2 regions of the Methylosinus sp. LW4 genome follow, and region 1 is predicted to be linked to the other one. Evidence: predicted binding sites of a transcription regulator. Region 1 holds the regulator's gene; the other holds the start of a gene.
What was found. Region 1 encodes LexA, which represses DNA repair genes until DNA is damaged. Its sites were predicted from a motif close to TGTTCNNNNTGTGTTCNG; they were not measured.
Positions count from the first base shown of each region.

Region 2: METLW4_RS0103780 (ATP-dependent helicase) is a predicted target of LexA. The motif match lies at 2,318-2,335, and genes of this name have one in related genera.

Region 1 covers NZ_KB900626.1:249,539-264,424, reverse strand. Annotated here, with positions in the region: gene METLW4_RS0101305 (class I SAM-dependent methyltransferase) at 1-175, shown strand, start outside; gene METLW4_RS23605 (GNAT family N-acetyltransferase) at 203-601, shown strand; gene pyrF (orotidine-5'-phosphate decarboxylase) at 710-1,423, shown strand; gene METLW4_RS0101290 (HAD family hydrolase) at 1,433-2,050, opposite strand; gene xth (exodeoxyribonuclease III) at 2,173-2,949, shown strand; gene METLW4_RS0101280 (DNA polymerase III subunit chi) at 3,275-3,742, shown strand; gene METLW4_RS0101275 (class I SAM-dependent methyltransferase) at 3,724-4,434, shown strand; gene METLW4_RS0101270 (ABC transporter ATP-binding protein) at 4,531-5,589, shown strand; gene METLW4_RS0101265 (ABC transporter permease) at 5,586-6,503, shown strand; gene METLW4_RS0101260 (ABC transporter permease subunit) at 6,500-7,294, shown strand; gene METLW4_RS0101255 (AsmA family protein) at 7,301-9,181, opposite strand; gene lexA (transcriptional repressor LexA) at 9,421-10,125, opposite strand; gene METLW4_RS27510 (hypothetical protein) at 10,289-10,492, shown strand; gene METLW4_RS0101245 (LLM class flavin-dependent oxidoreductase) at 10,560-11,600, opposite strand; gene METLW4_RS0101240 (OFA family MFS transporter) at 11,935-13,653, shown strand; gene METLW4_RS0101235 (cupin domain-containing protein) at 13,665-14,117, shown strand; gene METLW4_RS0101230 (exopolysaccharide biosynthesis polyprenyl glycosylphosphotransferase) at 14,467-14,886, opposite strand, start outside.
Region 2 covers NZ_KB900626.1:753,120-768,005, forward strand. Annotated here, with positions in the region: gene METLW4_RS0103780 (ATP-dependent helicase) at 213-2,276, opposite strand; gene METLW4_RS0103785 (winged helix-turn-helix transcriptional regulator) at 2,668-3,054, opposite strand; gene METLW4_RS0103790 (NAD(P)-dependent oxidoreductase) at 3,284-3,940, shown strand; gene METLW4_RS23935 (NAD(P)/FAD-dependent oxidoreductase) at 3,946-5,076, shown strand; gene METLW4_RS0103805 (C2 family cysteine protease) at 5,468-6,724, shown strand; gene METLW4_RS26965 (DUF4274 domain-containing protein) at 7,095-7,850, shown strand; gene METLW4_RS27615 (hypothetical protein) at 8,055-8,738, opposite strand; gene METLW4_RS0103810 (DUF6538 domain-containing protein) at 8,818-10,953, opposite strand; tRNA gene METLW4_RS0103815 (tRNA-Gln) at 11,051-11,125, opposite strand; gene METLW4_RS0103820 (pyruvate kinase) at 11,205-12,695, opposite strand; gene rpe (ribulose-phosphate 3-epimerase) at 12,779-13,465, opposite strand; gene fba (class II fructose-bisphosphate aldolase) at 13,553-14,635, opposite strand.

The DNA of each region.
Region 1 (14,886 bases):
GGGCTTCGAGATGATGGCGCCGGGCGGCATCATCATTCAGTTCACCTATGGCCTGTTCTCGCCCATGCCGCTGAAGCGCCATCCCGACGGCTCCGCCTTCACCGCCGTGGGCTCGCAGGTGTGGGCGAATATTCCGCCGGCGCGCGTGTGGCGCTACGGCCGCAAGGCCGGGTGACGCGCGCGGCGGCGACGCGAGGAGCCCATGAGTCTGGCGATTCGCAGCGCCGCTCGCGAGGACGAGGCCGCCATTGTCGCGCTTTGGCGCGCTTGCCGCCTCGTGGTCAGCTATAATGATCCGGCCGCGGATTTCCGCTTCGCCAAGGCCGGCCCGAGTTCGGATGTGCTCATCAGCATGGATGGCGCGGGCCGCATCATCGGCGCCGTCATGGTCGGCCACGACGGCCATCGCGGCTGGCTCTATTATCTGGCGTCGGATCCAGATTCGCGCGGCGTCGGGGTCGGCCGCGAGATGGCGAAAGCCGCCGAGGAGTGGCTGCGCCAGCGCGGCGTCGTCAAAGCGCAGCTGCTCGTGCGGGAGACCAATACTGGCGTCGTCTCTTCTATGAGCGCCTCGGCTATGAGGTCGCGCCGCGCGTGCTGATGAGCAAATGGCTGACGCCGCCGAGCTGACTTGGACGGGCGCGACTTGGATTGGCGCGACTTGGACGGCCTAGACTTGGACGGCTTCGACTTGGAGAGGAGCGCGAGCATGGGCTCGGACGCAGACATTGCGCGCAATCGGCTGATCGTCGCGCTGGACGTCGATGGCGTGGAAGCGGCGCGGGCGCTGGTCGCGCGGCTCGGCGATTCGGTCTCCTTCTACAAGATCGGCATGGAGCTGGCCTATGGCGGCGGCCTGCCGCTAGTAGGGGAGCTGAAGGCGAAGGGTAAAAACGTCTTCGTCGATCTCAAGCTCCACGACATCGGCCAGACGGTGGAGCGCGCGACGCGGCAGATCGCCCGGCTCGGCGCGGATTTCCTCACCATTCACGGCTTTCCGCAGACGATGCGCGCCGCCCGCCAGGGCGCGGGCGATGGCGGCCTGCGGCTGCTCGCCGTCACGGTGATGACCTCCTATGACGATGCCGATCTCGCCGAGGCCGGCTATTCCATCGGCGTCGCCGAGCTGGTGTCGCGCCGTGCGACTCAGGCCAAGGATGCGGGAATCGACGGGCTGATCCTGTCGCCGCAGGAGGTGGCGCCGATTCGCGCGCTCGTCGGGCCTAAAATGGCGCTGGTGACGCCCGGCGTGCGCCCCGCCGGCGCCGCGCTCGGCGATCAAAAGAGGGTGATGACGCCGGGCGAGGCCATCGCCGCCGGGGCGGACCATCTCGTCGTCGGCCGGCCGGTGACGCAGGCGCCCGCCCCACGCGCCGCCGCCGAGCAAATCGTCGCGGAAATCTCGGCCGCGCTCGGCGGCTGAGCGCGCCGCTCACAGCAGCGCCAGCTCCGACAGCTCCCGCTCGACCTGCTCCGGGCTCTCGAAGCGCGTCGCATGCATTCCCACAGCGCGCGCGCCTTCCACATTGGCCGCCGAATCATCGATGAAAATGCAAGCGGCCGGATCGAGCCCATAGCTCTCGAGCAGCAGCCGATAGATGGCGGCGTCGGGCTTCAGCAGCCCCACACGGCCGGAAACGACGACGCCCGCGAAGCGCTGGAAAAAATCGAAGCGCGGGAACGTCTCCACATATTTCTCATCCGAGAAATTGGTGAGCGCATAGAGCGGCGTCCCACGCGCGGCGAGCCGCTCCAGCAGCGCCACCGTCCCCGCGATCGGCCCGGCGATCATCTCGCTCCAGCGCGTATCATAGGCGCGAATGAGATCGGCGAGATCGGGATAGAGCGCGACGCGCTCGGCCACCGCCTCGGCGAAGGGCCGCCCGCGATCCAATTCCAGATTCCAATCCGAGGTGCAGACCTCGCCGAGGAAGCGCTCCATCGCCTGCGAATCGTCGAAGAGCTTGCGATAGAGATAGCGGGGATTCCAATCGACCAGCACATTGCCGACATCGAAGACGACGGTGGTGACGCGAGATTTCACGAACATTCGGGGGCTCCGGGCTCGAGGCGAGCATATAGCCCCGACCTGTGACGACAATTGGAGCGGAACGTTTCATTCCGGCGGCGCGCGCGCTATGACGAGGTCCGGTCCATGACCGGGAGCCCGCCTTGCGCATCGCCACTTGGAACGTCAATTCCGTCCGCCAGCGGCTGGAGCCGCTCACCGCCTATCTGCGCGCGGTCGCGCCGGACGTGCTGTGCCTGCAAGAGATCAAATGCGAGGACAAGGCCTTCCCGCGCGCCGAGATCGAGGACCTCGGCTATAATGTCGAGACGCATGGGCAGAAGACCTTCAACGGCGTCGCCATCCTCTCCAAGACGCCGATAGAGGTGGTGCGCGGCCTGCCGAAATTCGAGCATGATCCGCAGGCGCGCTACATAGAGGCCGTGGTCTCCACCGATCATGGCGCGTTGCGCGTCGCCAGCATCTATCTGCCCAACGGCAATCCGCCGGACACAGAGAAATACACATACAAGCTCGCCTTCATGGACTGCCTCATCGCCCATGCGGCGAGCCTTCTGGCGCTGGAGGAGCCTGTGGTTCTGGCCGGCGATTACAATGTCATTCCCGCGGCGGGCGACGTCCACGACCCCAAAGCCTGGGCCGGCGACGCGCTGTTCCTGCCGCAGACGCGCGCCAAATTCCAGGAGCTGCTGAACCTCGGCTATACGGAGGCGCTGCGCGCCTCCACCGACGCCGCCGGGCTCTACACATTCTGGGATTATCAGGCCGGCGCCTGGCAGAAGAACAATGGCATTCGCATCGACCATCTTCTGCTCTCGCCGCAGGCCGCCGATCGCTTGCAGAGCGTGACTATCGACAAGGAATTGCGCGCCGGCGCCAAACCCTCCGACCATGTGCCGATAAGATGCGAGCTGGAATGATGGGCGTCGTCGCGAGGAGCCCAGCAGCGGAGCTTCCCCCTCGATGGCCATCGAATGCGCCATCCTGCTCGCACCCGCGGCGTCATGGCCGGGCTTGTCCCGGCCACCCACGCCAGGAGGCCGAGGCATCTAAAAAGCTCAGGGGAACGCTGACCCTCCGACGACGCCGGCCGTGGACTAAATCCGTCGATCGCGGGCGCTTTCCTTCGGTTTCTCAGCTGCTTGGCGTGGATGGCCGGGACAAGCCCGGCCATGACCGCCATCGCGTCTCGCGACGTGTGAAACCCCATAGCCCTTCGACGCGCGAAGCATGGAAGCTCTCGCCATGACGGATGTCTGGTTCTACCATCTCCAGCGCCTCCCGCTGGAGAGCGCCCTGCCCAAGCTGCTCGAGCTGTCGCTGGCGCGCGACTGGCGCGTCGTGGTGCAGGCGACCAGCGCGCGGCGGCTGGAGGCGCTCGACGATCTGCTCTGGTCCTATGCGGGGGAGAGCTTTCTGCCGCATGGCACGGCCAAGGACGACGATCCCGAGACGCAGCCGATCTTCCTCACCATCGGCCGCGACAATCCCAATCGCGCCCATGTCCGCTTCTTCGTGGAAAATGCGGAGCTTGCCCCCGTGCTCGCCGACACTGCGAGCGCGCCGGAGGAGCGCGCCATACTCATGTTCGACGGCAATGACGAGGCGGCGGTGCAGGCCGCGCGCGCGCAATGGCGGCAGCTGAAGACGGAAGGCCACACGCTCTCCTATTGGCGCCAGAGCGAGGAAGGCAAATGGGAGAAGCAGGCGTGACCGAGGAGTTTTTCGCGCGCCGCGCCGCTGCGCGAGCCCGTCTCGACGAGATCGACCCGCATAAGACGCCCGGCGGCGTCGCGGCCGATCCACAGCGCAAGGATTGGTTCGAGGCCGTCTATCGCCTCGCCGAGGGCGACGCCGCCGGCGTGCCATGGGCGCATCTCGCGCCGCATCCGCTGCTCGCCGACTGGCTCGCGACCCGGCGCCTCGACGGGTTGCGCACTCTCGATATCGGCTGCGGTCTCGGCGACAACGCCGAGGCGCTCGCCGCCGCCGGCGCGCGCGTGACCGCCTTCGATCTCGTGGAGGAGGCCGTCGCCTGGGCGAAGCGCCGCTTTCCGCAGAGCGCCGTCGATTATCGCTCCGCCGATCTCTTCGCCGCGCCGGAGGAATGGCGCGGCGGCTTCGATCTCGTCCATGAATGCTACACGCTGCAAGCCCTGCCCGACACGCTGCTGGATGCGGCGGCGCAGGCGCTCGCCGGCCTCATCGCGCCGGGCGGAACGCTGCTCGTCATCGCCCGCGCCCGCGACGAGGGCCAAGAGGTGGGCGGCCCGCCTTGGCCGCTGCCGCCGAGCCGCATGGACGCGCTCGCCGTCGGCGGCTTGCGTTGCGAGACGCTCGAGGATATTTCCGCGACGAACGCAATGGTCCGCCATTGGCGCGCGGCCTTCCGCCGGGACGGCTGACGGGATCGGCGAGCCTGAAGGCTCGCGGTCCAAGAGCGCGCGCCCGGACCGCGAGCCTTCAGGCTCGCTACACGGTGATCGCAGAACGGGAGCGAAATGACCGACGCGCCGCTACTCTCGATCAAAGGCGCGTCCAAGCGCTTCGGCGCGATCGCGGCGCTCGAGGACGTGTCGCTCGAGGTCGGCGCCGGCGAATTCTTCGCTCTGCTCGGCCCCTCCGGCTGCGGCAAGACCACGCTGATGCGCCTCGTCGCCGGCTTCGAGACATTGGACGCCGGCCGCATCGAGATCGGCGGCGCCGATGTGAGCGGCGCGCCGCCGCATCGGCGCCCGGTCAATCTCATGTTCCAATCCTATGCGCTGTTTCCGCATCTCTCCGTCTTCGACAATATCGCCTTCGGCCTGCGCCGCCAGGGCAAGGGCAGAGCGGAGATCGCCGCCCGCGTCGCCGAGCTCTTGCAGATCGTGCGGCTCGAGGGCGTCGAGACGCGAAGGCCCGACCGTCTCTCCGGCGGCCAGCGCCAGCGCGTCGCGCTCGCCCGCGCACTCGCGCCCGGCCCGCGGCTGCTGCTGCTCGACGAGCCTTTGGGCGCGCTCGATCGGCAATTGCGCGAGGAGACGCAATTTCAGATCAAGGAAATCCAGCGCAGGCTGAAGACGAGCTTCGTCGTCGTCACACACGATCAGGACGAGGCGCTGGTGATGGCCGATCGCATCGCCGTGATGCGCGCCGGCCGCATAGAGCAGATCGGCGCGCCGACAGAGGTCTATGAGCGCCCCGCAACGCGCTTCGTCGCCGGCTTCATCGGCCAGATGAATTTCCTCGAGGGGCGCATCGAGAATGGCGTCTTCGTCGGCTCCTTCGGCCGCCTGCCGGCGGAAGGCGACGGTCTCTCGCAAGGCGCGAAAGCCGTGCTCGCCGTGCGGCCGGAGCGCATCGCCATCGCGCCGGCGAGCGATGAAAGCGCGGGCTTGGACGGCATAGTGGAAGACGTCGCCTTTCGCGGCGAGACGACGCATTTTCGTCTGCGTCTTTCCGGCGGTGAGGCTTTGCGGGTCTCGCGCGGCGCGAACAGCGGCGCGCCATTCAGCGTCGGCGATGCGGCGCGCATCTCCATCGCGCCCGAAGCCGGGCGCATTTTCGCGAGCGAATGATGCCGGAGGGCGGCAAAAGACGCAGGCTCACGCGCGGCGAGATGCTCGTCATCGCCGCGCCCTACGCCTGGATCGCGCTGTTCTTCCTCGCGCCTTTCGCGCTGATCGTCAAAATCTCGCTGTCGCATCCGGCGCAGACGCGACCGCCCTATGAGCCCGTCTTCGACGGCGCGAGCGTCGCCGGCCTGTTCGAGAAGCTCTCGCAGCTCGGCCTCGACGCCTATCGCGGCCTCGCCGAGGATTCGCTCTATCTCGACTCCTATCTCTCCTCGCTGACCATCGCCGGCGTCGCGACGCTGATCTGCCTTCTCATCGCCTATCCTTTCGCGCTCGCCATAGCGCGGGCGCCGCGCGGCTGGCGCACCATTCTCATCGGCTTCGCCGTCGCGCCATTCTGGACGAGCTTTCTGATCCGCGTCTACGCCTGGATCACGCTGCTGAAGGACGAAGGGATCATCAATCATGCATTGATGGCGCTCGGCCTCATCGACGCGCCGGTCCCGATGTTCGCGACCAGCGGCGCAGTGGTCGTCGGCATCGTCTATTCCTATCTGCCCTTCATGCTGCTGCCGCTCTATGCGGCGATCGAGGGGCAGGACGCGTCGCTGCGCGAAGCCGCCGCCGATCTCGGCGCGACGCCGTTCCAAGTCTTTCTGCATGTCACTCTGCCGCTGTCGCGCCGCGGAATCATCGCCGGCGCGCTGCTCGTCTTCATTCCCTCGGTCGGCGAATTCGTCATTCCCGATCTTCTCGGCGGCTCCGACACTCTGATGATCGGCCGCACGCTCTGGAATGATTTCTTCGCCAATCGCGATTGGCCGGCGGCCTCCGCCGCGGCAGTGGCGCTGCTGGCGCTGCTGCTCGTCCCCATTCTTCTCTATGAGCGCGCGCAATTGCGCGCGGGCAAGCGATGAGCGGCGCGCGTCTTCTGCGCCTCGCCGCGCTGCTTCTCGGCTTCGGCTTTCTCTATGGGCCGATCGTCATATTGGCGACGATGAGCTTCAACGCCTCGCGGCTGGTGACGGTGTGGGGCGGCTTCTCGACCAAATGGTACGCCGCCCTGCTCCATGACGAGCAGATGTTGCGCGCAGCCGAAATCAGCCTCGCCGCGGCGGCGCTCTCGGCGCTGATCGCGACGCTCAACGGATTGCTGGCCGCGCTGGCGCTGGCGCGCTTCGGCGACTTCCGCTCGCGCACGCTCTTCGCGGGCTCCATCTATGCGCCTTTGGTGATGCCGGAAGTGGTGCTCGGCCTCGGCCTGCTGCTGGTCTTCGTCGCCTTCGGCGTCGAGCGCGGATTCTTCACGCTGGTGCTGGCGCATGCGTCTTTTACGATGTGCTTCGCGACAGTGATGATCCACGCCGCGCTGAAAGGCTGCGACCGCACGCTGGAGGAAGCGGCGATGGATCTCGGCGCGACGCCGGTGCGCGCTTTCGCGCTCGTCACTCTGCCGCTGATCGCGCCCTCGGTCGTCAGCGCCTATCTCCTCACCTTCATCATCTCGCTCGACGATCTCGTCATCGCGAGCTTCACCACCGGCCCCGGCGCCACCACCTTGCCGATGCGCATCTATTCGCAAGTGCGGCTCGGCGTCTCGCCGGAGGTCAACGCCATTTCGACGCTGCTGCTCGGCTTCGTCGCCATCGCGCTCGGCCTATCCGCGCTGCTCACGCGCGGACGCGCCAAGGGCGGCGGGGCGGGGTGAGGCCCCTCACCGCTCCTTCGTCGCGCCCGCCTCCGGCTCCACGCGCGGCAGCAGCGGCGCGGCGGCGCCGGAGCGCTTGATCAGCGCGGCGGCGTCCGGCGCGAAGACGGGATCGTCCCAGGGGCCGGAGAGATCGAAGCCGATCTGCACGCCCTTCTCGCGCGGCTTGCCGGCGGCGTCGGCCTCATTGGCCTGCGCCTTCATCGCGAGGCTGCGCTCGGGAATGCGCGTTTGGCCGGCGAAGGCCAGCGCGAAGCCCGGCCCATGCGCCTGCCCGTCCTCTACATTGGCCGTTCCCTTGACGATCTTGATGGTCGCGCTGGCGCGATCCACCAGCGAATGGCCGGAGCGAATGTCCATCGCGCTCGACAAGGGCCGCTTGTCGACGCGGCGCAGCGCGCGCTCGAGATCTATGCCGCCGACCTCGCCCTCGCTCAGCGTAAGGGTGGCGCGGCCGTCGAGATCGCGCATGATCTGCGCGACGCAGTCGCCGGTGGCGTCGAGCGTGAAATTGGCGTCCAGCGCGCCGCCGAGATCTGGCCGGGCGGCGAGGTCCCAGGCGAGCGCGCCGGCGTCGACGCCGGTCAGCTGCGCATTGCCGTGGAATTCCAGCGCGCCCGCCGCATTGGCGGCGAAAGTGGCGCGGCCCTTCACCGTCCCCTTATAGGCCTGCGCCTCCGCGAGCGCGACCTCGAGCCGGCCCCCGCGCAGCAGCAGCGACAGAGCGGCGTCCTCGAGGTTCAGCCGCAAGATGCGGGCGCGCGTCGCCGAAAGGCGCAGATCGACATCGGCGTCCTGAATATCCGGCAAGGCGAAAGCGTCGCGGCTCCATTGGCCGTCGGCGCCGGAGAGCGCCGGCAGATCGGCGATCATCGGCTTCAGCGACACGAAATTGCTGGCGAGCGTCGCATGGACGATGGGCTTGTCGCCCTCGTGACGCAGCGCGAAGGAGCCCTCGAATTCATTGTCGTCGGCCGAGAGCTTCACATCGGTGAGCTGAAAATCGCGCAGGCCGACGCTGGCCTTGGCGGAGAGCTGCACATTCTCGAACGGGCCGGGCAGCGGCGCGCTCACCTTGGCGAGGCCGAGCGCATGGCGCAGCGAGGGCGAGGAGGCGGTGATCCGCCCCATATAGCGCGGCTTGGCGCCGAGCTGGCCGAAGCCCTCCGCCTCCAGCCGCACACTGTCCGAGTCGAGCCGCACCGTGACCGGCGTCTGCTCGCCGCGCAGCAACGCGCCGGGCTTCAGCACCCAGAGCATGGCGCGCGGCCGCTCGCCGCCCCAGGAGAAAGCGGCGTCGAGCGTCGCCGGCGAGCCGACGGTGCGCCAGTCGAGCGTCGCGTCAATGTCCTGCAACGTCTCCTCGCCGCCCGAATATTTGAGGCGCGCGACGCCGGAGACGATGGAGACGCCGCCGAGCCGGGCGCGATCGGCCTTCTCGGCCGCCGGCGTCGAGGGCCGCGCCGCTGCGGCGCGCACGGCGGCGCCGGAGGTGCTCATCGGCTTGCGATCGAGATCGACCTCTATCGACGGGCGGATGAGCTCGATATCGGCGATTTCCAGGCGGCCGGCGAGCAGAGGCAGCAGAAGCACATTGCCGTGCAGCCGGTCCGCCTCGATGGTCAGCGCCGCGGTCGGATCGGCGAAGGCGATGCTGTCTATGGTGATGTGCGGGCGCGGCAGCAGCGAGAAGGTCGAGCGGCCCTTGGCGGCGATGAACAGGCCGGAGGAGGCGTTGAGCTGGCCGGAAATCTCCTCGAGCAGCGCATTGGTCGAGAAGGTCCAGGGCGCGAGGGCCGCGCCGAGCGCCACTGCGGCGACCGCGCCGAGAGCGATCAGCCAGCGGCGCGGCAGGCGCGGGAGAGACAGGCGGCGGCTTTGGCCCAAGGGCTTCGATCCTTCGATTTCGCGCATCGGGCCAGTCGAGTGCGACATTCCATCGTCCATGAAAAAAAGCGGGGCGGCCGCGGGCCGCTGGCGACGCAGCGCGCGCCCTCGGCGAGGGCGCGACACGAAACAACATGCCTTAATCGCTCGGCCGCGACGCGAAAAGGCCCGCGCGCCAAAAGCGCGCGAGGCCGGACCATGGCGGCAAAGGGCGGCGAGATCGTGGCGGCGCGAGGCTCTCAGTATTTGCGCAGAAGGCTGACCAGACGCCCCTGGATGCGGACGCGATCCGGCCCGAAAATGCGCGTCTCATAGGCCGGATTGGCGGCCTCGAGCGCGATGGAGGCGCCGCGCTTGCGCAGGCGCTTCAATGTCGCCTCCTCCTCGTCGATGAGGGCGACGACGATATCGCCGGTGTCGGCGCTGTCCTGCTTCTTCACCACGACGACGTCGCCGTCGAGAATGCCGGCCTCGATCATCGAATCGCCGCGCACCTCGAGCGCGAAATGCTCGCCGCCGCCGAGCATATCCGGCGGCAGGCTGATGGTGTGGCTGCGATTCTGCAGAGCGGAAATGGGCGTGCCGGCGGCGATGCGGCCCATGACCGGAATCGCCACCTGCTGATCGGACTCGGGCTCGCCGGCGGGAACGGGCCGCACGCGGCCGAGCGCGCCCTCTATGACCGAAGGCGAGAATTTGCCGCCGCGCGCGGCGACGCGGGGCGTCGCCGATTCGGGCAGGCGCAGCACCTCGAGCGCGCGGGCGCGATTGGGCAGACGGCGAATGAAGCCGCGCTCCTCGAGCGCGAGAATGAGCCTGTGAATGCCGGATTTGGAGCGCAGATCGAGCGCGTCCTTCATCTCGTCGAAGGAGGGCGGCACGCCGGTCTCCTTCAGGCGCTCATGGATGAAGCGCAGCAGATCGCTCTGTTTCTTGGTCAGCATGGAAGCCCCCCGGCGCCGCCCGCCCGCGTCGCGCCACGACCGAACCCGAGCATGATGCCGCGGGTTCATAAACAAATCATGAACGGGAGGATAGGCGTTCTCGGTGCGTTCCGCAAGTGGAGCACGATTCCGATTGACCGGCTGAGATCAAGATATAGTATGAATGCAGACCGCGACACATAGGCGCGTTCCAAATCTGTTCGGCTCGATTTCAGAAGGATGGAATCCAGATGACAACCAGCAAGAAGCCGGCCTCGATTTCCGGCAAAAAGCTCGCGACCAAAGGAACATCGGCTCCCGTGAAAACTATTGCGGCGTCAGACTTGGCTCAAGCCCCAAAGAAATCCAAAAAGAAATAGGCGCTTGATCGTTCGAAGCGAAGCAAGAAGCGCAAAAAGACAAGTGGAGTCGACCGATAGCGCGCGCACCTCCCTCTACTGCGCCGCCGCCGCCTCCACGCCCAGCATCGGCCGCACATGGCGCGCGAAATCCTCCAGCGAGCGCAAGTTCTTCTCCGGGTCGCGGGAAATCGGCTTCAGCAATATCGCCCGCGCGTCGGTCTCCTCGCGATAGGCGGCGATCTTTTCCGCCACCTCGTCGAAATCGCCGATCAGCGAGCGTTGCAGCAGCCCCTCCTCCGTCAGCGAGGCCGGCGCGGCGCCGTCCTGGCGGGCGAAATTGCCGCGCATTCGCTCGGCGAAGCGGGAGAGGAAGGGAACCGCCTCGGCCAGCGCCTGCTCGCGGCGCGGCGCGGCGAAATAAAAGCGCGCCATGGTGAAGCGCGGATCGCCCTCCGGTCCCGCGGCCTCGCGATAGATGCGCAAGGTCTCCTTTATCTGCTCTATGGGGAAAGGCGGGCCGGCCATCACGCCATGGCCATTGCGCGCGGCGTAGCGAATCGCGCCCGGCGTGGTGGTGGCGAGATAGGTGGGGATGGGCTTTTGCAGCGGGCGCGGCGTGAGGCTGAGGCCATTGGCCTCGTAATGCGCGCCGGTGAAGGTCACTTTGTCCTCATAGAGCAGGCGGTTGACGAGGCCGAGCGCCTCCAGAGTCATCTCCCGCGTCGAATCCTTGCCGGCGCCGAAATGGCGATTCTGCAATTCGAACGGCCCGCCGCGCGCCACGCCGAAATCGAACCGCCCCTTGGAGAGAAGATCGATGGTGGCGACATCCTCCGCCACCTGAATGGGATTGCGGAAGGCGAGCAGCACCGCCGCCGAGCCGAGGCGTATCGTGCTCGTCACGCCGGCGAGATAGGAGAGAAGCGTGAGAATGGAGGGGCAGGCGGCGTCCGGCTCGAAATGATGCTCGGCGACCCAGGCCTCCTCGAAGCCGAGCGCCTCGGCATGGCGCACGAGGCGCGTCTGCGTCTCGAAGCAATGCGCGAAATCCTGCTGCGGGTTTTCGTAAGTGGAGAAGACGCCGAACCGCATGGCGAAGGCCTCGGAATGCGCGCCGCCGTCCTTGCGCGCCATGGCTATATACGGCAGTTACATATCGGCATACAGGATATGGACGCGCAAGGCCGCCCGCAAGCGCAAAAACATTGGCGTCGCGCGGGAATTTCGGTCGGCCCATAGAAAGCTCTCGTCCAATCCGGCGGATGGGCGTCATAATAGAGAAATCAAATAAAGCGACGAGAAAAACATATTGATCGATCGTCGGCGCTGTGGCGATTTTCCGATAGAAACAGTTGAAAAAGCCGCAATGCTCGGCATTGTCGAACGTCAGCGGGCGCCGCGAAGGCGGCGTTCGGGGAACCGCTCACGACGCCGCGGCGCGAGCGCAGCTCGATTTTTGGAGGATTCGATGTCGGTAGCAGCCGCAACGCCGTCCCGGCAATTTTTCAGCCGGGAGCGCTCCATCGCAGCGCACGGCTTCAATCGCTGGCTGGTGCCGCCGGCGGCGCTCGCCGTGCATTTGTGCATCGGCATGGCCTATGGATTCAGCGTGTTCTGGCTACCGCTGTCGCGCGCCATCGGCGGCGCCGAGCCCAAGGCCTGCCCTGCCGACATGGGCTTTTTCGCCAGCATCGTGACGACGAGCTGCGATTGGAAGATCAGCATGCTCGGCTGGACCTTCACTCTGTTCTTCGTCTTCCTCGGCTCCTCGGCGGCCGTCTTCGGCCATTGGCTGGAGACCGCCGGTCCGCGCAAGGCGGGCCTCGCCGCGGCGGTGTGCTGGTGCGGCGGCCTGCTGATCTCGGCGGCCGGCGTCTATCTGCATCAGATTTGGATGCTGTGGCTCGGCTCCGGCGTCATCGGCGGCATCGGCCTCGGGCTCGGCTATATTTCGCCGGTCTCGACGCTCATCAAATGGTTCCCGGACCGGCGCGGCATGGCGACCGGCATGGCGATCATGGGCTTCGGCGGCGGCGCGATGATCGGCGCGCCGCTCGCCGACAGACTGATGTCCTATTATGCGGCGCCCGGCTCGGTGGGCGTGTGGCAGACCTTCGTCACCATGGCGGCGATCTATTTCGTCTTCATGGTCGGCGGCTCGCTCGGCTATCGCGTGCCGCGCGACGGCTGGAAGCCGGAGGGCTGGGAGCCTTCCGCCACGGCCGGCAACAAAATGGTCACCAATCGCCACGTCCATTTGAACGTCGCCTGGAAGACCCCGCAATTCTGGCTGCTGTGGGCGGTGCTGACGCTCAATGTCAGCGCCGGCATCGGCGTGCTGGGCATGGCCTCGCCCATGCTGCAGGAAGTGTTCGGCGGCAAGCTCATCGGCCTCGACATCGGCTTCTCCAGCCTCGACGCCGCGCAAAAGGCGAAGATCGCGGCCATCGCCGCCGGCTTCACGGGCTTGCTCAGCCTCTGCAACATCGGCGGGCGTCTCGCCTGGGCCACATGGTCCGACAAGCTCGGCCGCAAGACGACCTACGCCATCTTCTTCATCCTCGGCATTATTCTCTATTCGGCCGCGCCCTTCGCCGCGCAGCAGGGCAATGTCGTGCTGTTCGTGGCGTTCTTCTGCGTGATCCTCTCCATGTATGGCGGCGGCTTCGCCACCATTCCCGCCTATCTCGCGGATATTTTCGGCACGCATTATGTGGGCGCGATCCACGGCCGCCTGCTCACCGCATGGTCGACGGCCGGCGTGCTCGGCCCGGTGCTCGTCAATTATCTGCGCGACTATCAGCTCGACCACGGCGTCGCGCGCGACGCGGTCTATAATCAGACCATGTATATTCTCGCCGGCCTGCTGGTGCTCGGCCTCGTCTGCGATCTCGCCGTGCGGCCCGTCGCCGAGAAGCTGTTCATGACCGACGAGGAGGTCGCCGCGGAGAAGAAGACCAGCGTCGCCGCCGTCGTGCAGGAAGAGAAAGAGCCGCACGCCGATTTCGAGGATTATATCGAGGATGGACAGGCGGCCGAGGCCGCCGCCGCCGAGGCGCGCCGCGCCGCCGCCGCGCAGAATGGCGGCTCGCGCATTCTGCTCTTCGCCGCCTGGGCCGCCGTCGGCATACCGCTCGCCTGGGGCGTGTCGATCACGCTGCAGAAGACCTTCGTCCTCTTCCACTGAACGGAGGCCTCATGCGCGCGCGAAATCTCCTCGGCCTCGCGCTGGCGTTTTGCGCCGACGCGGCGCTGGCCGACGGCCCGCCGCCGGCGGTGCTGCAGAACGACTTGAAATATGCGCCCGTGCCGATCTTCTCGGGCGTCTCCGCCGCGCCCGTCAGCGGCACGGCGACGCAGCCGGGGGCGCTCTATGCGCTCTCGGTGAAATATGCGGCCGGCGCGCGATCGCTGCCGCATACGCATCCCGACGCGCGCCTGGTGACGGTGATCTCCGGGCGCTTCTACGCGGGCGTCGGCGGGGAATTCGACGAGAAATCGCTGCGCGCGCTCGGCCCCGGCGATTCGATCGTCGTGCCGGCGGAGACGGTTCATTTCGGCTGGGCGAAGGACGGCGAGGTCCTCTTGCTCGAGACCGGCGTCGGCCCCTCCGGCGCCAGCCTGTGGCCAAAACCCGCTCCGCAGCGCTGAGCGCGTCTCCACGGTCGGATCGCGCCCACATCCTAACCATCGGAGAGCGAGCGATCGACTGAATTGACGCGCGCCGGGACGGCCGCGTCATATGTTTTTCTGCCGCCTCATACGACTTCCGATCGATCCATTCGGATAAACCATCCATCCCTCGCCCTGAGGAGCCCGCGAAGCGGGCGTCTCGAAGGGTCGCCGCTGCTGCGTGGGCTGGATCCGTCCTTCGAGGCTTTTTGCGTGCCGCAAAAAGCGCCTCAGGACGAGGGGATTGTATTCGCTGCACCGAAGCAATCAGTCGGAAGCCGTATCACGGGCTCTGGATTGCTTCGCTTCGCTCGCATTGACGGCCGCATCACAGCGCGTTGCGATAGGCCTTGCGCGAGAAGATCGTCATGAAGATGATCCACACGTCGAGCGGCAGCGACCAATGGTCGATGTAATAGAGATCATGCTCGACGCGCATGCGGATTTTCTCTGGCGAGTCGATCTCGCCGCGCAAGCCATTCACCTGCGCCCAGCCGGTGATGCCGGGCTTCACATTATGGCGGCGCGCATAGAGGGCGATCTTGCGCTCGAAAATCTGGTCATGCGCCAGCGCGTGCGGGCGCGGGCCGACCAGCGACATCTCGCCGCGCAGCACATTGATGAGCTGCGGCAGCTCGTCGATATTGTAGCGGCGGATGAAGCGGCCGACGCGCGTCACGCGCTTGTCGCCGGCCGTCGCCTGGGTGATGTCGCGCCCGTCCTCCATCGTCGTCATGGAGCGGAATTT
Region 2 (14,886 bases), 500 kb from region 1:
GGGGCCGCCAAGAAAATCAGGCGAACTCCAATATTCTGACCCGATTTTTTCAGGGGCCGAGTTCAGCCGAGATGACGAGAGAGCGTAACCTTGGAACCGGCGGCGCCTCCTTTCGACGTGAGAAGCCCACGGCGAGCAGAGCCTTTCCAACCGCATCCTTTTTCCGTCAGGCGGCATAGACGTCGCGCTTCATCTACAGCTTCCCTCATCGTTCATCCCCACATCCCCCGCATCTTTGCCCGCACATCGACTCGTAGCTCACCTTCGGCGAGCCGCTCGCCCACGGCCGCCGCGGCCGGCCAGCTCACGTATTCGAAAAACCGCAGCAGCTCCGCCGGAATGAAGCGCGTGCGCGCGGCGTAGACATGCCGGTCGCCCTGCGCCGGCTGGCCACGGGTGAAAAATCGTTGTGGCGTCACCAGCCGCAGGCTGTCCTTCGCGCGCGTCATCGCGACGTAGAGCAGCCGGCGTTCCTCCTCTATCTCCGCCGCTGTTCCCGTCGCGAGATCGGAGGGGATGCACCCGTCGACGGCGTTCAGCACGAAGACCGACTTCCACTCTTGCCCTTTGGCGGAATGGATCGTCGAGAGGATGAGATAATCCTCGTCGCGCAGAGGCGGGCCGGCCTCGTCACTGGTCGCGTCCGGCGGGTCGAGCGTCAGCTCGGTGAGGAAGCGCTCGCGCGAGGGATAGCAGGCGGCGATCTGCTCGAGCTGGACGAGATCGGCGAGGCGGCTCGGCGCATCCTCGTGCAGGCGCTCGAGATGCGGCTCATACCAGCGGCGCGCCGCTTCCATTTCCGCCGGCCAGCCCTCTCTCGCATGCAGCATTTGCAGCGTCGCGACGAGGCCGCGCCACTCCTCGCCAGCGCGCGGCGGCGTCGGCGCCTCGGCGAGGCTGGCGAGCGGGTCCGGGCGCTCGATGAGGAAGTCGAGAATCTTCTGCGCGGAGGAAGGGCCGACGCCGGGCAGGACTTGCAGAATGCGAAAGCCGGCGACGCGATCGCGCGGGTTCTGCGCGAAGCGCAGCAGGGCAAGAAGATCCTTCACATGCGCGCCGTCGAGGAACTTCAACCCGCCGAACTTCACGAAGGGAATGTTGCGGCGCGCGAGCTCCAGCTCCAACATGGCGCTGTGATGCGAGGCGCGGAACAACGCCGCCTGTTGCTTCAGCGTCATACCGGCTTCGCGCGCCTCGAGCACGCGCTCGGCGATGAAACGCGCCTGATCGCTCTCGTCGCGCACGGCGACGAGCTGCGGCCGTTCCGATGAGCGACGCTCGGTCCAGAGGTTCTTGGCGTAGCGCTCGGCGGCGAGCGAGATGACCGCGTTGGCCGCGGCGAGGATCGGCTCGGTCGAGCGATAATTGCGATCGAGCGTGACGACCTCCGCCGGCGGCGTGAAGCTTTTCGGAAATTCCAGAATATTGCGCACAGTGGCGGCGCGGAAGGAGTAGATGGATTGCGCATCGTCGCCGACGACGGTGAGCCCCTGGCCCTTGGGCTTCAAGGCGAGCAGGATGGAGGCCTGGAGGCGATTGGTGTCCTGATATTCGTCGACGAGAATGTGATCGAAGCGGCCGCCGATCTCCTCTGCGAGCGCGTCGTCCTGCGTCATCTGCGCCCAATAGAGCAGGAGATCATCGTAATCGAGGACATTCTGCGCCTGCTTCGCCTCGACATAGGCGGCGAATAAGCGGCGCAGCTCCTCGTGCCAGCGTGCGCACCAGGGGAAGGCGCCGAGAAGCGCCTGCTCGAGCGGAGTTTCGGCGTTCACAGCGCGGGAGTAGATCGCAAGGCACGTGCCCTTGGTGGGGAAGCGGCTCTCGGTCTTGGAGAAGCCGAGCTCGTGGCGGATGAGATTCATCAGATCGGCGGAGTCTTCGCGATCATGGATGGTGAAGGCGGGATCGAGGCCAATGGCGCCGGCATATTCGCGCAACAGCCTGGCGCCGATCGCGTGAAACGTGCCCGCCCAGGCGAGGACATCGCCGCCGCCTGTGGCGCCCAGCGCCTCGGCGCAGATGCGCTCGACCCGCCGCGCCATCTCGGCGGCGGCGCGGCGGGAAAAGGTCATCAGCAACATGCGCTGCGGATCGGCGCCCCGGACGATGAGATGCGCGACCCGATGGGCGAGCGTGTTCGTCTTGCCGGAGCCGGCGCCCGCGATGATGAGCAGCGGACCGCCGACGGAGGCCGACAGGCCGTCATGGAGCCCGTGCTCGACGGCGCGGCGCTGTGCGGCGTTGAGCTTTTCGAGATAGGCGACGGCGGTCATGGGCGAATCGGCAGGGTGAGCGGGCCCGGAGACTGAACCATAATTCTTGTTTTGTTCGCAATGGCGGCGTGTCTCGGGGGAGGGGAAGGCGAAGCTGGCGGCCCGGTTCGAATTTCCGTGAGCGCCAGGAGCGGCCATTCGTCTGGGCGTCGAGAAGGTCTGCCTTCCCTCGACTTCGCGGACCTTCGCCGCGCCAGGATCGGTCAAATTTAGAAAATCTCACGCGCCGACCAAGCGATCACGATGCACTTGTTCGTTCTGCGGGCGATATCCGCGCGGAGCGGTCGAGGCCTCGCAAAGCGAAAACTGCACCCAGAACGTTGCGCCGCCGCCCAGGGTCATGCTTTCGTGAGAAGGAACCTCCAAGGACGCGTGTCCGAGCAGCCCTCTCTCATGCGCGAGCGGCTCCAGCCTTTTGCGCGGAGCCAAATTTCTCACGGGCCCCGACAATCGCTCGATGATGCGCCTCGGCCCAGCCGATCAGGGCCCTCAACGGTTCCAGGAAGGACGATCCCATTTCAGTCAGCGCATATTCGACCTGCGGGGGCGTCACGTCATGCACGGTGCGACTGACGAACCCGTCTTCCTCCAGTCGTCGCAACGTCCGCGACAGCACCTGTTTCGAGATATCGCCGATGGCGCGGTGCAGCGCATTGAACCGTTGCGGCATGTCGGCCAAATGAGCCAGCACCAGCAGGCTCCATCGGTCACCCACTCGGTCCACCACATCCCGCACCACGCAGGGCTGACTGAAATCCACGCCGTCGGGCGGCAACAATCCTCGCGATCCTGTCATCCGAGCCCTTTCCGCCGTAGATCACTTTGTCCTGACCTGGTCAGAATAATATGCCTCCTTGCGAGCTCTGTCATCTATTTTTAGACTAAGTGACAAATGCAGACCACGATCAGAGTTGGGACCTCCACCGCATATGCCTTTCCGTACGCATTGAAATTGCCCAGTCACCGGGCGAGGGCGGCGGATTCGGCTCGAGAGCAAGGATATTTGCATGACCACACAGAAGAAGATCATCGTCATCGGCGGCACCGGCTATGCTGGCTCGGCCATCGCGCGGGAGGGCGCGAAGCGCGGCCATACAGTGAGCTCGGTCAGCCGCTCGAACCCGGTCGAACGGATAGAGGGCGTCGCATATTTCACGTCGAACGTGGCCGATATCGGCTCGACGATTGTCGGAGCCGATGTCGTCGTTGGCGCGCTATCGCCGCGAGGCGCCAACGTCGGCGCTCTCGCCAAAACCTATGGTCAGCTCGCGAGGCAAGTCGCCGATGCAGGCGCGCGTCTCATTCTGATCGGCGGCTTCTCGTGTCTGCGACGTACGCCCGGCGCTCCGCGCATGCTGGAGGTTGAGAGCTTTTCTTCCGAAATTCCGGCCGAGATCGTCGCCGAAGCAAAGGAGAATCTCGATGTTCTGAACAACCTTCTCACCGACGCGACCGGCGTCGACTGGTTGTTCGTCTCTCCCGGTCTGGAATTCTCGGCCTGGACGCCGGGCGAGGATCTCGGCCATTATCGTATCGGCGATGAAGTTGCGCTTTTCGACGAGAACGGCAAATCGGCAATCAGCGGCATCGATTTTGCCCGCGCCGTGCTCGATGAGATCGAACGCCCGACACGCCATAGGGCGCAGATCGGCGTGGCCTATTAACCGGCATGAGCGCGACCCCCACACCCAACCTCATCGACACGCATGAGACTGTCGTCATTTTTGGCGGCGGCATCGCCGGAGCGACACTCGCGAAATCCCTCGTCAGAAACTTTTCGGTCATGCTGGTCGACCCTCGAGATTTCATCGAGGTTCCTATGGCGGCGACGCGTGTGATCGTTGATCCGGATTTGGCGGGGCCGGCAACGATCGCTTTCGCTGAAGCGCTGGTCGGTGTCCGTCATGTGCAAGGCCGCCTTGCGGAATGGACGCGAGACGGCGGACGCGTCGAGCTCGCGGATGGCGCACAGGCCGTGATCAGCGGAAATGTGACGGTCCTGGCCACAGGTAGTCGCCACGCCAATCCACTCATGCGCGCATCCGCGGGCACGATGGAGGAACGCCGGACGCTCTATCGCCGATACAATGTGCGGATTATGGAGGCTGAAAAAATACTGATCGTCGGGGGCGGTCCCATAGGCGTCGAGATCGCCGGCGAGATCAGCGAGGCTTGGCCGGAGAAGTCCATCACGCTGATCGAACGGGGAGAACGTTTCCTCAAGGGCAGTTCCAAAGAACTGGCGTGTGAGGCAACGCGCATTCTCGAGGCGCGCGGGGTCACCGTCATCACCGGCGAGAGCCTTACCTCGCAGCCATCCACCGATCCTTTCGCCGAGGGCGGCGCAGTGATGACCAACAAGGGCCGCGTCATTGATTATGCCCTCTTGATCTGGGCGACAGGAGGACAGCCGGAGACCGCATTTATGAGGGAGCATTATGCCGCGCTCCTCGATGAGGCGGGCCGGCTCAGGGTCGATCCGCAGTTGCGGGTCAAGGGCCTGACCAATGTGTTCGCGGTAGGCGACATCAACGATGTGGCGGAGAACAAGATGGCGGTGCACATCCTCGGCCAGGCCAAGACCGCTGAAACCAATATCAGAGCAATCCTGACAGGCCGCGGCGCGCTGGCCGCCTATAAAGCCAAGACGGGCAACCCGATGATGCTGCTGGCATTGGGGAGACAGACCGGCGTGTCGCATCTGCCGATCTTTGGCGTAGTCAAGGCCGGCTGGCTGAACCGCATGATCAAGACCCGCGATATGCTCGTGCCCCGCTTTCGCAAAGCTTTTGGGCTATAGGATCCATACCGATTCCAGCTTCGCCTATGTGCAGTAAGGATGTCCATGCCTTGAAAGTTCATGCTCACGAAGCTCGAACCTCGTGGCTCTCACATACCGACGTCGAGTCGTCGATGAATTTTGCGAAGCAAACCGGTGCGAATCGGCTCGACACCTTGTCACCGCGACCGAAAAATCTCATCCAGATTGCCGCGCCATACGCTGTCGAAGCTCGGAGTTCGGCTCTGGAATGCTTCGTCGCGTCGCTCCTCGCGCCGATGACGCCGCATTCGAATGCCTCATCCCAGCCGCGCCAGAAGAGCTGTCGCTCTGCGTGCCCTGTGGGATTCGCCACAAACACGGCCGGCCGTCGGGTTTATGTCGAATGGACGTTGATCCACGGGAGGCGAAAATGGCTCATCACAAGGACGGACTTCTGACCATTCCGGCAAGCGCCCAGATCGTCGCTTGCGGAAATCCGAGCACGCCGGCTTGGAATGACTTCCATCACCGCACGTTCAAGGACCTCTTTCCGTCGCCGCCGAGCGCCTATGACGTTCGGCAGGGCGGAATCGGCGACTGCTGGCTGCTCTCCGCGCTCATCTCCATCCTCGAATTGCCGAATGGACCCGACTTGATCGAGCGGTCCATGAAGGACGTCGGATTGGGATCGGTGGTCGTGCGGCTATACAAAGGAGGGGTTCCTCACTACGTCAAAATTTCGAAAAGCGTCGTTTCCGGCCTCGGCGCGCATAGTTTCGTCTGGGTCAAGCTCATCGAAAAAGCCGCCGCGGCGCTGCACGGAAGCTCGAGCTACGAAAATCTCGGAAAAGGCGGCGTCAACGCCGACAAGGCGTTCGGCATGCTGCTCGGCGCGCAGGCCACGGCCATCCTGAACAACGCCGACGTCGACGACGTCGCCTTCTTGAACACGAAAGGCGAGGCGTGCCTGATGGCCTGTTTCGCGAATAGCAAGCCCGACATCAAGGCCAAGATCGAGACGATGGTTTTCGAAGACGACGCCACTCTCTTCAACCACTGGACAAATTGGTGGACGCAGACTCGCTTCGGCAATTGGTACGCCAACGACTACAGCCTGCATCGTCAATACAAATATGAGCATTTCGAAGAGTTCTTGAAGAAGAGCGGCCTTCACGCGGGAACGAGAGACCAGATATTGTCCTGGGCGGCAAAAAACTCCATCCTTCCCGGCAAACGGTCCAGCGGCGTCTATTCCCGCAAACAATTGGAGGTGTTCTACGCGATCAGAAATTTGTGCCTGCCGAAAGGCGATCCTTCCAAGCGCGATCCGATCGTGGCCGAGACGAAGCCTTTCGGCAAATCGATCATGACCAAAAATCTCGGCACGGCGGGAGAAGGCATCGCCTCCATGGGACTCGTGCGCGACCATTGCTACGCGGTGCTGGGCGTCGAGGAAACGCATGAGCACGGCGTCGACCTCTGCTGGATCAAGCTGCACAACCCCCACAATATGAACGGCGTCAAATACGAACGCGGCGTCCATGCGAGCGGGCTCAAGGCCGGGAAGCGATATTTGCGCCCCGTCCCCTGCGCCCAGCCGCGCTTTGTGTTGGAGCTCGGCGATTTCACCAAAAACTTCGAGACAGTGACGCATGGGTCGACGAAATTGATCGTCGGCGAGGAGTGAAGCTTTCGCGGAACGGGGTCGCAATCCCGCCCATCTGCTGCGCCGGGGCGGCGAACGATTCGGTCGACCTCGCGCTTCGATAAAGCGTCGACCGATGGTTTTCCGGGCCCTCGCGATGCAAGAGATTGCAGAAACCAGTCGGTTTCGCCCGCTCGGCATTGCATTTGGAAGGGTCGCGTCGGGTCGAAATTTCACGTTCGCCTATGGGGCGGATGCGCCAGGAACGGACATTCGCTGGCAAAGCTTGATCGCTCATGCGTAGTATTGGTCACGCCCGGATTGTCGGCCTACCGTCTCTTCCTATTCAGCCACTCTACGAACCGGGATCTTGTCTCGAGGTTGGGAAACGGACAAACCGACGGGAGCACGCATGTCAAATTTTGAAGATTATGAAAAAGAGCAGAAAGCCATGATTTCGTGGCTACAACGCCGTTCGCCGGACGTGTGGCACGTTGTTGCAGGGCATCTTAATTGGGATTTCGCCATCGATGTTCTCGAATGGATCGTGTCCCAACCTCAATGTGATTTGGCTACAGCGGCGCTTCTATTTTGGACTGGAGATCCAGAACAGTGGCTTAAATATCAGACAAAAGACACAATTCCTGATTTTGCTATTGAATACTTCAATATATCTGCACTCATAGTGAACCGAGCTAAATCTGGGCTCTATAATCGACAAGAGCTGGCTTTCGCAGGTGATCCTTGCAACATGATTGGAGGAGTCGACTATCATCTGAAATTCAGTGTGGAGAAGGCGCAGCGCCGCTTCAAAGAAAAATGTTCAGGATCATTCCCGTGGGAACTTCCAATTGTTTTGACACCGCCGATTCCGGGTCGCGCACCTTTGATGTCCTCTGAGGAAGACCCTGAGCAAGGTGCCGAGATTCAAGCCCTTCTTGCCGCACTAGGCACGTACGTCTCCACGGAACCAACACCGCCGCGACCGCAAAAATTTCAGATCGGCGAGCGCGTGACCAACATATGGTATCAAGCAAACAAAATTTATAATGGCACTGGGACAATACTCAATGTGAACGACGGCGTATCCAAAGTATTGTATTTGGTGCTGCTGGATAATGGCACAGAGGTTGTATTGACAGATAACCTAATGGAAAAAGTAACTTAAGCACGATTATGGCTCTGGCCGACACATGCGAGCTTGAGAGCTATGTCACGTTATAGCTCGGGCCGCAGGGATGGGAACGTCGCTATGGGTCATAGTTTCACGCTCGCCGTCCTGAACGGGGAGGTCGCGCCACGGGCCGACCTTCGCCCGATGCCTCGAAGGCGACTTTCAGTTCGGCTCGCACGGCGCAGACTGTTGCGAAGATCAAAAATTAGGAAACACAAACAAAGGTCTATCATCGCTTCTCAGGCGCGGGCGCCAATCTGGAGGCAACTGCATTTCTATCCACGCCTGCTGAAAGACACGCCGATTGGATTCGAGCGCGCCCGGAGGAATGTGTGGCGTGTTTGCGTCGAACACGATAACATCCCAAGGTTTCTGGTTTACGGTGCATCCATTCTTCTGCGATAGACTTAGCAGCTCGGTCTTATAAGTGCGGCCATCGTCGATCCTGTGTGAATCGAGAATAGATTCCATATCTTCTTTATCTGTCAAATCGATAAAAGTTGCTGCTGCGCTGGAAACGCAGAGCAATCGCAAACAAATAATTCGCTCTTCTCTAAGCCACTCTGAGGCACCCACTATATCCGAGTGCAGTTTTGTATCGAGGCCGTCAAATGTTGATTGACCAATTCCGACTCGCGACGAAATAATACCGATTCTGTTATTGTCGATGATGGTCGCTCCCCAACGTATAAAACTATTTGCTGCGCCACTGACAAATTTTGCAAATGGGCGGATTGGTTCTGCGACGCCGTTTTGCCACCAACTATCGTAAGATTCGCGCCGATCGCTGGAAGCGTAAGAAGCCACGGCTTTTCGTTGTTCTTCAGTCAACGAGCCGAGAATACGGGGCGGGATGCCATTCAATGTCAGAAGCGCAATCATATTTCATCATACATGAATTTATCGGTCGTACTCTTCGGGAGTCCAGCTCGATCTTAGCCGTGACAATGACCGCTTCGGGTCACGAGCGGTCCGGTGCTCCCTTCGTTTTTCTCGCCCGCCTGCGTCCCGGACCCGCGCCATCCGTCCCCCTCCGCTTCCGCGAGAATGGCGGCCGCAGCTTGTCCTGCACCCATGGCAGCAGGCGGATCGGGTGAGGCTGTAGATGCGCCGTCACGATCGGAATCTTCATGATGCTCGGCAGCATGTTGGCGAGCGCGATCGCGTCGCAGTAGATTTCCTCGGTCGGGGTGGCGCCCGAATGCCCCATGATGTCGCTCCGAATCTCGCTATGAATCCCCTTCTGCTTCAATGAATTGCCGAAAGATTTGCGCATCGAATGGATGACCTTCTTGCGCTCCTTGGCGTCGGGAATGGCTTGGTGCAGCCCGTCGATCAGCTCGTCATAGAGCCGATCGCCCAGAGGTGACGAGGATGTCGGCGATTTGAGATCGGGGAAGACCATCTCATAGCCGAGTGCTCTCACGGCCGCGACATAATCGAGAAAGCCGAGGCGGATGAGCTCCGGGTGCAGAACGACCGAGCGTTCGGAATACAGATTTTTGATGCGCCGAATTTCGCTCGTTCTGATCTTTATATAGTGGAGGCGTTGTAACTTGCCGTCGATCACCGTGTCGACGTAGGCCACGTCACGGACGGAGAGGCCGCAGATCTCCTCGCGCCGCGCTCCGGTGTAGTGGAGCATGAGCGTCGCGAAATACAGCGCGCGGTGAAAGACGTGCGGGCCTGGGATCAATATCTCGTCGTCTTTCCAACCGGCGCAGCCGATAAAGAAGGCGAGGCGGAAGATGGCGCCGGCGTCGGCTTCGGTCAGGAGTCCACGCTTCTTGCGCCCGCGTTCCGTGGACTTGCGACGCATCAGCGTCATGTCGATGTCCCGGTCGAGCTTGTGGCCGCGGCTTCGAATATGGGCGAGGACTTGGCCCAGAAATGAAAAATGCCGATTGACGGTTCCGGCGACCAAGCCGCGCTCCGATGGCGGCTTGGCCGCGCCGATCGCGCGAAGCTGGTCGAGCGTCCTGTGATTGTCTCGCGGGCTGCGGCCGTAGCTCTTGGCGACAGCGCCGAAGAGGTCGTCGAGATCGCCCAGGTGCTTCTGGTGGATGTCTTCGAACTCGACGACGCCCTGCTCGAGGAGGAGCCTCGCGAAAAGCCGCGAAATCTGACGCACCTGACGCTGGGATTTCGTGTCCCAGGCCTTGGCGTCCGCATTCTTCTGGATGACCCCCTCGGCGAGCACGACGAATGGATGCTCGTCGAGCGACAACGGCTTCGTTCGCGCCGCCTTGGCGGGACTCGGCGTGGGCGCGGGGTCGGCAGACGGCGGCGCATGTTCGTTTCGGGCGCCTTCGACCGTCGCGGTCGCTTCTCGAGGGACGACAATCGGGGATGAGGCGAGGGGCGCAACGACGGGCCTCGTCTCGGCGTGACCGACCGAGTCGTGGGGCGCCTTGGCGTGATCCTTCAGAATGTCGGCGATGGTCTTCTCGATCTCGACGCGCACGCCGTCATGCCGGCGCTCCGACTGAAAATTCGCCTCGGCGAAGGCCCGGTAGACCGTCTCCTGCGCGAGCGCGAGATTCATCGGATTGGGCTCGCCGCCGACCTCCGCGACGAGCGTCGCGAGCCGCTCCTGCTTTTCGGCGGAGACGTTTTGGCGCTGCATGAGATCGAGCATGAAGGCGATCTCGGCGATCTCGTCCGGCCTCATGCCCTGCGCCGCCATTTGCGCGGCGGAGCGCTCGTCGACGGCGGCGGCGCGTCCGCGCGTCTCGAGCAGGCGATAGACGTGCCCCATCACGCGCTCGCTGCGGCGGCTTTTCTCGGGATCGAAATCGTTCTCCGTGCGTTCGCGCGCCGCCACGGCCTCGAGCTTGTCGAGGTGCTGCGTGAAGACGATGCGGAACACCTTCTGAATTTGCTGCTGTGAGAGGCGACTGGTCATGGCGGCCGGAAAGAAACAACGATCGGCGAGCGCGGAAATCTGGCCGGCGAGGAAGCGCGCTCTCCCGGGGTTGCTGGTGCGCAGGCCGAGAATCAGCGTCGCAGAATTTCTCGATTCGGCAAGCGCCGATGGCAGTCGCCGCCGCCAATAATAGAACGCTCCGCGACGCACGACATGGGGTATGGCGGGCACGAAAATCTCCGTGGTGTACCAGCCATGTGTCACACGGATGTGGAAACGCGCCCCAGCTGAGGCGACTTTCTAGCGATTCCAATGATTTGCGGAATTCTGGCTGGGGCGGGAGGATTCGAACCTCCGTATGGCGGAATCAAAATCCGCTGCCTTACCACTTGGCGACGCCCCAATGCGCCGACCGGCCGAGTCGCCGGGCGGCGGCTATCCCATAATGCCCCGGCGTCGCCTCCGCAACCGTCTCGCGCGCTTCAGTCCCAGGCGCGCAGCGGGGTGAAGCGGGCGAATTTCTTCGATTGGTGGCGATCCATGCGGGCCAGCACGTCGCGCAGGAATGTCACCGCCTCGGCGAGAAACGGCCCCTTGTTCAGCATCACGCATTCGGCGCGCTGCGCCATGGCGGCGTCCGTGGTCTCGGCCCGGCTCGGCGCGCCGTCCTTGATGAATTGGTCGAGCACCTGCGTCGCCCAGATCACCGGCACATGGGCGGCCTCGCAGAGCCAGAGAATCTCCTCCTGCATTTCGGAGAGGCGGGCGAAGCCGAGCTCGACCGCGAGATCGCCGCGGGCGATCATCACCGCCGTCGGATGATGCTGCGCTGAGCGCAGAATGAGCCGCGGCAGATTGCGCACGGCGAGCGGCGTTTCGATCTTCAGCACGATCGTCTGCTTGGGCAGAGCGCCGCGGCGCGCGGCGAGATGGTCCTGCAGGAGATCGACGTCGGCCGTCTCCTGCACGAAGGAGAAGCCGACGAGATCGGCCTCGGCGGCGACGAAATCGAGATCACGAAAATCTTTCGGCGTCAGCGGCGGGAGGCGCAGATCGGTCGTGGGGAAATTGAGGCCCTTCTCGACCTTCAGCCGCTCGCCCTTGCCGCGGGCGCTGAACACTTCCAGCTCCACGGCGCCGGCGCTCGCGCCGACGACGCGCGCGCCGATCTTCCCGTCGTTGATCCACACTTCCGCGCCCGGCGCGAGCTGGCCGATCGTCTCGGGAAAGGACGGCTGGATGGCGACAGGCCCGGCGGCGCGCGGATCGAGCGCCGCGACCATGGCGAAGCGGTCGCCGCGATAGAGGCGCAGCTTCTCGGGCGCGCGCAATTGCTCGATCCGGCACTTCGGTCCGGCGAGGTCCATCAGCACGCGGCAATTGCGGCCGAGCGCGCGCTCGCTGGCGCGTATGTTGCCGATCATCGCTTTCCAGGCGGCGGCGTCGTCATGCGCGCAATTTATGCGCGCGCAGCCCATGCCGGCCTCCATCAGGCGGCGGATCAGCTCGGGCTCGCTCGCCGCCTCGCTCGGCAGCGTGACCATCACGACGGCGTGCGGCGTCGTGGGGACGGCGCCGAAAATCAAATCGCGCGCGGCGCTCAGAGCGTCCTCGCCAGCGCGCATGGCGGCCGGGGTAGGGTAGGGGGCGTCCGCCTCGCCGCAGAGCCGCCGCAGCGTCGCCAGAAGCGCATCCAGCGCCTCCATCACCTTGGCCTCGCTGCGGCCGAGCGAGGAGAGGCCGAAAGCCGAGAGGCGCGCTTGCAGATCGCTGAGATCGCGGCGGCGCAGGGCGAGATAATGGGCGAGATTTTCCGCGGCCGGCGCGAATTCTGTCGAAAACGGCCCGCCCCAGCTCGCGATGAGCGCATAGCCGTCGGCGTCGACCTCCTCGCGCAAGCGCGACAGGGCGGTCAGCAATTCTCGGAGATCGGCGCGAGCCTCGCTCGCCGGCCTGAATTCGGCGTCCTTCATTCGGGTGACGTCCACTCGCCGCGGGGGCTGAAGCTTTCTCCCTACATTGTGACGCTTTCGCAACGCTTCTGCGCGGCGCGCCGTCACACGGCCAGCGCGCCGGCCGCCGCCGCCGCGCCGCGCAGGGCGGCGATGTTCTCGCGATAGGCCGCGGCGCCGGTCCCGGCGAAGACGGCGGAGCCGGCGACGAGAACATCGGCCCCGGCCTCGACGATCGCCGTCGCCGTCTGCCGCGTCACGCCGCCATCGACCTCGAGGAAGATATCACGCCGGCCGATCATCTCGCGGATGCGGCGAATCTTGTCGATCTGCGAGGGGATGAAGCCTTGCCCGCCGAAGCCCGGATCGACGCTCATCACCAGAATGAGATCGACGTCGTCGAGCACATAATCGAGCGCGCGTTCGCTGGTGCCGGGATTGAGCGAGACGCCGGCCTTTTTGCCGAGCGAGCGAATGAGCCGCAGCGAGCGGTGCAGATGCGCGCCGGCCTCTGCGTGCAGTGTGATGATGTCGGCGCCGGCCTCGGCGAAGGCGGCGACATAAGGGTCGACCGGCTCGATCATCAGATGCGCGTCGAAAATGCACGCGGCGTGCGGGCGCAGCGCCTTCACCACGCCGGGGCCGAAGGTGATGTTGGGCACGAAATGCCCGTCCATCACATCGAGATGAATCCAATCCGCGCCGGCGGCGACGACATCGCGCACCTCCTCGCCGAGCCGCGCGAAATCGGCGGAGAGAATGGAAGGGGCGATGATGATGTCATTCGTCATGCTGAACTCCATCGTTACCCGCGCGCCGAGACGCTCTCCTTCTCCCACCAGTGGAAAAGGAGAGCGCGAACCTTCTTCGGCTGCGCCTCACTCCGCAGCCTTGGCCCCGGCGAATTGCGGATCGAGCGCGCCGCTGGCGTAGCGCTTGGCCATATCGGCGAGCGGGATCGGCTTGATCTTGCTCGCTTGGCCCGCGGCGCCGAATTCCTCATAGCGCTGCTTGCAGACTTTGCGCATCGCCTCCTGCGCCGGCTTCAGATATTTGCGCGGGTCGAACTCGCCCTTGTTCTTCAGCAGAGTCGCGCGAATGGAGGCGGTGACGGCGATGCGGCAGTCGGTGTCGATGTTGATCTTGCGCACGCCATATTTGATGCCGCGCTGAATCTCCTCGACCGGCACGCCCCAGGTCTGCGGCATCTCGCCGCCGGCCTCGTTGAAGGCGTCCTGCAAATCCTGCGGCACGGAGGAGGAGCCGTGCATCACGAGATGCGTGTTCGGCAAGCGATTGTGAATCTCCTCGATCACATGCATCGCGAGAATGGCGCCGTCGGGCTTGCGCGAGAATTTGTAAGCGCCGTGCGAGGTGCCCATGGCGATGGCGAGAGCGTCGACCTTGGTGCGCGCGACGAAATCCACCGCCTGGCTGGGGTCGGTCAGCAGCTGGTCGTGGCTGAGCTTGCCCTCGGCGCCATGGCCGTCCTCTTTCTCGCCCTCGCCGGTCTCCAGCGAGCCGAGCACGCCGAGCTCGCCCTCGACCGAAGCGCCGACCCAATGGGCGAGATCGACGACGCGGCGCGTCACCGCGACATTGTAGTCATAGCTCGCCGGCGTCTTGCCGTCGGCCTCCAGCGAGCCGTCCATCATCACCGAGGTGAAGCCGAAGCGAATGGCGCTGGCGCAGGTGGCTTCGCTATTGCCGTGGTCCTGGTGCATGACCAGCGGAATGTCGGGATACATGATCGCCAGCGCCTCGATCATCTTGGCCAGCATCACGTCATTGGCGTAGGAGCGGGCGCCGCGGCTCGCCTGGATGATGACCGGCGCGTCGACGGAGGCGGCGGCTTCCATCACCGCGAGGCCCTGCTCCATATTGTTGATATTGAAGGCCGGCACGCCATAGTCGTGCTCGGCGGCGTGGTCGAGCAATTGTCTCAGGGTGATGAGCGCCATTTGCGGTGTCCTCCCAGTGCCGGAATTCGATTAAAGTCTAAGACGGCGCCGCCAGAGCAATATGGGGGGCGCAGGCCGATTCCGCTGATAGCGATATAGCGGAGCGCGGGCGATGTCATCACCTCCCGCGGCCGTGCGCCGAGAATTGCGGCGTCCTCTCGCGAGGGTTTCTCTTGGTCTATTCGTTCGAGCTCGAAATCGACTATTCGTTTCTGCCGGCGCGACGCCCGCGAAGCCGCGGGCGCCGTTCC